Natronosporangium hydrolyticum: one gene and its partner. The protein of the gene in region 1 binds, or shares a complex with, the protein of each later gene. Links are inferred from orthologs where the notes say so. Each region holds a gene or a part of one and is shown on either strand. Other genes may lie near its edges. The genes, in order: dnaB and dnaG.

Evidence for each region.
Region 2: the proteins of dnaB (region 1) and dnaG are in contact, whole or in part, in a crystal structure (PDB 2R6A), measured with the Geobacillus stearothermophilus proteins. The link is inferred for Natronosporangium hydrolyticum from one-to-one orthologs. Residues at the interface, in WP_033016901.1 of Geobacillus stearothermophilus: Ser13, Glu15, Ala16, Gln18, Glu91, Leu92, Asp94, Ala95, Val96, Pro97, Thr98, Ala99, Ala100, Asn101, Tyr104, Tyr105, Ile108; in WP_049624496.1 of Geobacillus stearothermophilus: Lys456, Leu457, Leu458, Pro459, Ala460, Asn463, Ala464, Leu467, Leu535, Leu536, Ile537, Ala538, Gln544, Glu545, Asp548, Tyr549, His552.

What each region holds. Positions count from the first base shown.
Region 1 is NZ_CP070499.1:5,650,294-5,653,488, forward strand. What follows is about bases 7-2,889. They hold dnaB (replicative DNA helicase), read right to left. Parts: upstream 2,201-2,889; coding sequence 812-2,200; downstream 7-811. Other genes in these bases: larC (nickel pincer cofactor biosynthesis protein LarC), read left to right, coding at 7-290; JQS43_RS25760 (GNAT family N-acetyltransferase), read right to left, coding at 371-769; JQS43_RS25770 (hypothetical protein), read left to right, coding at 2,613-2,889. In the rest of the region: more of larC, read left to right, coding at 1-6; more of JQS43_RS25770, read left to right, coding at 2,890-3,195. UniProt on the Escherichia coli protein: The main replicative DNA helicase, it participates in initiation and elongation during chromosome replication. Travels ahead of the DNA replisome, separating dsDNA into templates for DNA synthesis.
Region 2 is NZ_CP070499.1:3,634,933-3,638,123, reverse strand. Bases 1-2,879 are described here. They hold dnaG (DNA primase), read left to right. Parts: upstream 1-455; coding sequence 456-2,303; downstream 2,304-2,879. Other genes in these bases: JQS43_RS16235 (hypothetical protein), read left to right, coding at 2,347-2,820; JQS43_RS16245 (carbohydrate kinase family protein), read right to left, coding at 1-406. Outside these bases: JQS43_RS16230 (ABC transporter ATP-binding protein), read left to right, coding at 2,928-3,191. UniProt on the Escherichia coli protein: RNA polymerase that catalyzes the synthesis of short RNA molecules used as primers for DNA polymerase during DNA replication.

The DNA of each region.
Region 1 (3,195 bases):
CCACCACCCTGGGGGTGCGGCTGCAGCCGGTGGCGCGCCGGGCGCTGCGCCGCGACCAGGTGTCGGTGGCGCTGCCGCAGGGCACGGTCCGGGTGAAGCGGGGCTACCTGGACGGCACGCTGGTGACCGTGCAACCGGAGTACGACGACGCCCTGGCGCTCGCGACGGAGACCGGGACCCCCGTGGCGGAGCTGCTCGACGCCGCCCGCACCCAGGCCGCCGCCCCACCGCAGCTTGATGAGCTGAGGCCCTGTGGTGGACCGCAGCTTGGTGGGCTGAGTGGCGCCTGATTCGCCATGCTTGACCCGATTCACAGGTTAGTTGATCAACCACTCAGCCCACCAAGCTGGGTCAGCGGGGCGGGCTTTCGCTACAGCGCGATCAGCCCGGCCGCGGTCGGCCGAAACCCGCAGGCATCGAGGTAGAAGTCCCGCAACTGCTGCTCGAAGTCGACGTGCAGCCAGGCGCAGCCGGCATCCCGGGCACCGTCGGTGGCGGCTGTGACCAGGCGGACGCCGATACCCCGCCGTTGCGCATCCGGCGCGACCATAGTGTCGAGGAGGAAGGCGTGGTCGGCGCCGTCCCACACCACGTTGACGAAGCCCACCAGTCGCAGCGTCGCCTCCCGAGCGCAGACCCAGCCGAGGCTGTGCCGGCTGACCCGCCCCCACCAGTCGGACCCGCGGACCGGATGGTCGAAGCACGCGCTGTGCAGCTCGTTCAGCTCGGAGTTGCCGAAGCGGCCGCGCCATTCGAACGTGCTGGTCACTCTTTTCCCCGGAGGCAGCGTGGGCGACGGATCGACCAACGGTCAGCCGATGGCCATGTCTACGAACCGGGAGAAGTGCAGCTGGGCGGCGACGGTGATGGTGTCGGTCGGGCCGTTCCGGTGCTTGGCCACGATGAAGTCGGCCTCACCCGCCCGCGGCGACTCCTTGTCGTAGTAGTCGTCCCGGTGCAGCAGCAGCACCACGTCGGAGTCCTGCTCGATGGCGCCACTCTCCCGCAGGTCGGACAGTTGCGGCCGCTTGTCGGTCCGCTGCTCCGGCCCCCGGTTGAGCTGGGCGACCGCGATCACCGGACAGTCGACCTCCTTGGCGAGCAGCTTCAGGCCACGGGAGAGCTCCGACACCTCCTGCTGCCGGCTCTCCGTCCGCTTCGCCGAGCTCATCAGCTGGAGGTAGTCGATGACCAGCAGTTTCAGGTCGAACCGCTGCCGCATCCGGCGGGCCTTGGCACGGATCTCCATCAGGGTCATGTTCGGGGTGTCGTCCACGTAGAGCGGAGCTTCGCTGATCTCGCCCATCCGGCGGGCCAGTTTGGTCCAGTCGTCGTCGGAGAGTTGGCCGGACCGCAGCACGTGCAGCGGCACTCGGGCTTCGGCCGACAACACCCGCATGACGATCTCGACCTTGCTCATCTCCAGCGAGAAGACCGCGGCAGCTAGGCCGGCGCGGATCGAGGCGTGCCGGACGAAGTCGAGGCTCACCGTCGACTTGCCGAGGCCCGGTCGCCCGGCGACCACGATCAGCTGGCCCGGGTGCAGCCCGTTGAGCAGCGTGTCCAGGTCGGCGAAGCCGGTGGGGACGCCGGTCATGACGCCGTCGCGGGCGCCGATCGCCTCGATCTCGTCCAGCGTAGGCTGCAGCACCTCGGCGAGGACCTGGTAATCCTCGGTGGTCCGCTTCTCGGTGACGTCGTAGATCGCCTGCTGGGCGATGTCGACCACGTCCTCGACATCGCGGCCGGCGCCGGCCGCCGCGCCGTACCCCAGCTGGACGATCTTCGTCCCGGCCTCCACCAGCCGGCGCAACACCGCCCGCTCGGCGACGATGCGGGCGTAGTACGCGGAGTTGGCGGCGGTCGGCACGGTGTGCACCAGGTCGTGCACGTACGACATGCCGCCGACCCGGCCGATGGTCCCGGCGTTGGTGAGGAACGCGGTGATGGTCACCGGGTCGGCCGGCTCACCGCGCCCGTAGAGGTCGAGGATCGCGTCGAAGATGGTGGCGTGGGCGGGCCGGTAGAAGTCGTTGGAGCGGAGGATCTCCACCACATCGGCGATGGCGTCCTTGGAGAGCAGCATCCCGCCGAGCACGCTCTGCTCGGCGGCCAGATCCTGCGGCGGCGAGCGGTCGAACTGGCCGTCACTGGCCGGCGGAGTAGCCGCCGGTGCCGTGAGCTCTTCGGTGACTGACACCCCGGCCCCCCTTCCGCTGTGTCGCCGGCAACCATCTCAGGACCGTCCGACAGTCGTCGCCACCTCCGGCGCCAGCCCTCGACCGAAGCCGTCTTGAGCCGGTCCGGCGGCCAGGCACGGCCCACTGATCCCCGGGCAGCCACGGTAGGCGGGTCGGGCGCGACCTTCAACCATCCCCGGTGGATGAGTCTGGGGGAAACCTGTGGACAGCCCCGGGAAAGCATGTGCGTAGAGCTGTGCACAGCCTGTGGACAACTGTTGGGGACAACCGTGCAATTCTCGGTTGAGCTGGGCAGACATTGTCCCCAAGGTGTGGGGAGAAGAAACTAGTCCGGCCGGCCAGTAATCCGCCGACCAACTCCGGCTGTCCGGCCGATGGCGGACCGGTGGTGACATCGGCCACGCTGCGGCGGTGGACGACCGCTGGCCGGGATCCTCACCTACGCCGCCGGAGCAGCCGGCTGGCGAGTGGGGTGTGCCCGAGGCCGACCAGCGGCCAGCGTTCCCGCCGTACCTGCCACCACCGACACCCGCCGCCGAGCCACCGATCGGGCCCGCCGAGCCGGTCGCCGAACCAGGCTGGGCGTGGCGCACCAATCGACCGCCGACGCCGCCGGAGCAGGACCCGGAACCCAGCTATCTGCCTTACGAAGACCAGCGGTACGAAGACCAGGCGCGCCAGCGCCAGCAGTACGAGAGCCAGCAGTACGCGGGTCACCAGTATCCGAGCCCGGCTTACCCGGAGCAGCGTTACGAAGACCAGCGGTACGAAGACCACCGGTACGAAGAACATCGGTACGAGGAGCAGGCGTACCCGGCCCAGCAGCGCCACCATCAGCCGCACGTAGCAGCGGCGGGCGCTCGCGCCGCCGCTACGGTCGCGGAGCCGCTGAGCGAGTCACCGGTGGAGCCGGTCGACGAGGCGGCCCCGGCCCGGCCCGGGCTCCTGGGAACCCTGCTGTGGACGCTGGGGGCGTTCCTGGTGCCGCTGCTGG
Region 2 (3,191 bases), 2.0 Mb from region 1 along the record:
CGGCGGCCACGGTGCCGGCGACGGTATTGGCGCCCGGGTCGATCAGCGCCGCGAGCGAACCCGTGTGCAGGCAACTCACCCCGGTCAGGTCCGGTCTGGCACCCCACTCCCAGGCGAACCGGAAGTCGTAGCTGGCGACCCCCGCCGGGTCGAGCCGGGCGAAGGCGAGATTGGTAGCCGGACCGCCGGCCAGATCCTCGGTGCTCACGCCGGCCACCGCCAGCTCTTCCCGGGTCAGCTCGCCGAACAGGTCATCGCCCACCTCGCTGGCGAGCCGGACCGGCTGGCCAGCGGCGGCTAGCCCGCGCGCCACGTTCAGCGGACTGCCGCCGACGTTGGCCTCGAACCGCCAGCTGCCCGGCTCCCCGATCAGGTCGACTACGCTCTCACCCACCACCAGGAACATGCCCGGCACCATAGCTGAGGGAAGATAGGACGGCGGAGGAGGTGACCGGGTGGCGGGCAGGATTCGGGACGAGGACATCGTGACGGTCCGGGAACGGACGTCCATCGCGGATGTGGTCTCGGAACGGGTGACGCTGCGTTCAGGCGGTGCGCAGACCCTCAAAGGGCTCTGCCCGTTCCACGACGAGAAGACACCGTCGTTCACGGTCCGGGTGGACAAAGGAGTTTTCTACTGCCACGGCTGCGGCAAGGGCGGCGACGCCATCAGCTTCGTGATGGAGGTCGACCACCTGACCTTCCTGGAGGCGGTGGAGCATCTGGCGGGCAAGCTCGGCATCGCCCTGCGGTACGTCGAGACCGGGCCGAACCCGCAGCGGCAGCGGCCCAACCAGCGGCAGCGGCTGGTCGCCGCGCACGCCGCCGCCGCCGAGTTCTACGCCGAGCAGCTACTCACCCCGCCGGCTCGCAGCGCCCGCCAGTTCCTCGCCCAGCGCGGCTTCGACCGGGACACCGCCACCCGCTACGGGTGCGGGTACGCCCCGGCGGCGTGGGAGACGCTCACCCGGCACCTGCGCCATAGCGGCTTCACCGACGACGAGTTGGTGACCGCCGGGCTGTCCCGACCGGCCCGCTCGGGGTCACTGATCGACCGGTTCCGGGGCCGACTGCTGTGGCCGATCCGGGACATCTCCGGCGATGTGATCGGCTTCGGGGCCCGCAAGCTGGACGACGCCGAGGAGGGTCCGAAGTATCTGAACACCCCGGAGACCCCGATCTACAAAAAGTCGCAGGTGCTCTACGGCATCGACCAGGCCAAGCGGGAGATCGCCAAGCAGGGCCGGGTAGTGATCGTCGAGGGGTACACCGACGTGATGGCCTGCCACCTGGCCGGGGTACCGACGGCGGTCGCCAGCTGCGGCACCGCCTTCGGCAACGAGCACGTCGGCGTGTTGCGGCGGCTGCTGATGGACACCGACGCCTTCACCGGCGAGATCATCTTCACCTTCGACGGGGACCAGGCCGGTCAGCAGGCGGCGCTGCGGGCGTTCGAGTCTGACCAGAAGTTCGTCGGCCGTACCTTCATCGCGATCAGCCCGGACAGTCTGGACCCGTGCGACCTGCGGCTCACCAAGGGCGACGCCGCCGTCCGTGACCTGGTGGCGCGGCGGGAGCCGCTGGTCGACTTCGCGCTGCGGCAGCTGCTCTCCCGCTACGACCTGGACACCGTCGACGGCCGGGTGGACGCGATGCGGCGCGCGGCGCCGCTGGTGGCCAAACTGAAAGACCGCGAGAAGCGTCCCGAGTACGCGCGCAAGCTCGCCGGTGACCTCGGGTTGCCGGTGGAGCAGGTGAGCCGGGCGGTAGCGGCCGCGGTAAAGGGGGAGGAGCCGGCGCCGGCCCGCCGGACCGGCCCGCGGCCGGTGGTGAACCCGGCGACGCTGGTCGAACGGGAGGCGTTGAAGCTGGCGCTGCAGGAGCCGGTGCTGGCCGGGCCGATCTTCGATGCGCTCGATGCCGCCGCGTACCACAACCCACTGCACGCCGCGCTGCGCAGCGCGATCGCCGAGGCCGGCGGCTGTGCCGCCGCCGTGAGCGGCCCAGATTGGGTGCAGCGGGTCCGTGACGCCTGCCCGGACCTGGCCGCCAGCGCCCTCGCCAGCGAACTCGCGGTGGAACCACTGCGACTCGACGGCGATGTCGATCCCCACTATGTCGGGGTGACCTTGGCTAAGCTGGAGCTGGTCACGGTCGACGCGCAGGTGGCGGCGCTGAAGTCGCGGGCGCAGCGGGTCAACCCGGTGACCAACCAGACGGAGTATCTCTCGCTCGCCGCCGAGCTGTTCCCACTGGAACAGCGGGCACGGGCGTTGCGGGAACGGGCTGCGGGAGGGCTCTGACGTGATCTTCAAACGCCGGTTGCCGTCGGCGCTGCGGCCGCCGATGGGGCGCGACGAGCGGGTCGTTTCCTGGGCGCGGACCGCCGACGAGGAGGCGGTGGTCGCCAGCAATCTGGGGCTGTGGTTTCCGGGGCGGGTGGCCCGGCTCGGGTGGCACGAGATCCACAAGGCCAGCTGGACCGGCCGGGCGCTGGAGATCACCCCGGCGGAGGTGGTGGAGGAGCGGGACGGCTACTGGATCACCGCCGACCAGCCGCCGCTGCGGGTGACCGTCACCGAGCCGCGGGACCTGCCGCAGGTGGTCCGTACCCGAGTCACCCGTTCGGTGTCATTCTCGTCACATCACCCGGTGCCCGGCGGGGCGGTCCGGGTGGTGGCCCGCCGGGTGCCGGGCATCGACGGCCTCACCTGGGCCGTGCGCTATGACGAGGGCACCGACCCGGACGGCCCTGGGGTACGCGAGGCGACCGGCACCTTGGTGGCGGGGTTCGCCGCCGAGCACAGCCAGCCGGTCTGAGCGCCGGCAACCCGGAAAAGGACTGGCCGGGCTGTCCCACCATCGGGATACGGTCTTGCCATGCCTGACTTGACCTGCAGCCCACTTCAGCTACGAGGATCGGCCGCATGACCGAACCACAGACTCTGATCCGGGCCCGCGGGCTGGTCAAGCGCTTCGGCGACTTCGTCGCGGTCGACGGCATCGACGTCGAGGTGCCGGCGGGGGAGGCCTTCGGCTTCCTCGGTCCCAACGGGGCCGGCAAGAGCTCCACCATGCGCATGGTGGGCTGCGTCTCGCCACCGACCGGCGGCGAGCTGACCATCCTCGGTATGGACCCGCGACGCGACGGCCCGGCCATCCGCGGTCGGCTGGGGGTCTGCCCGCAGGAA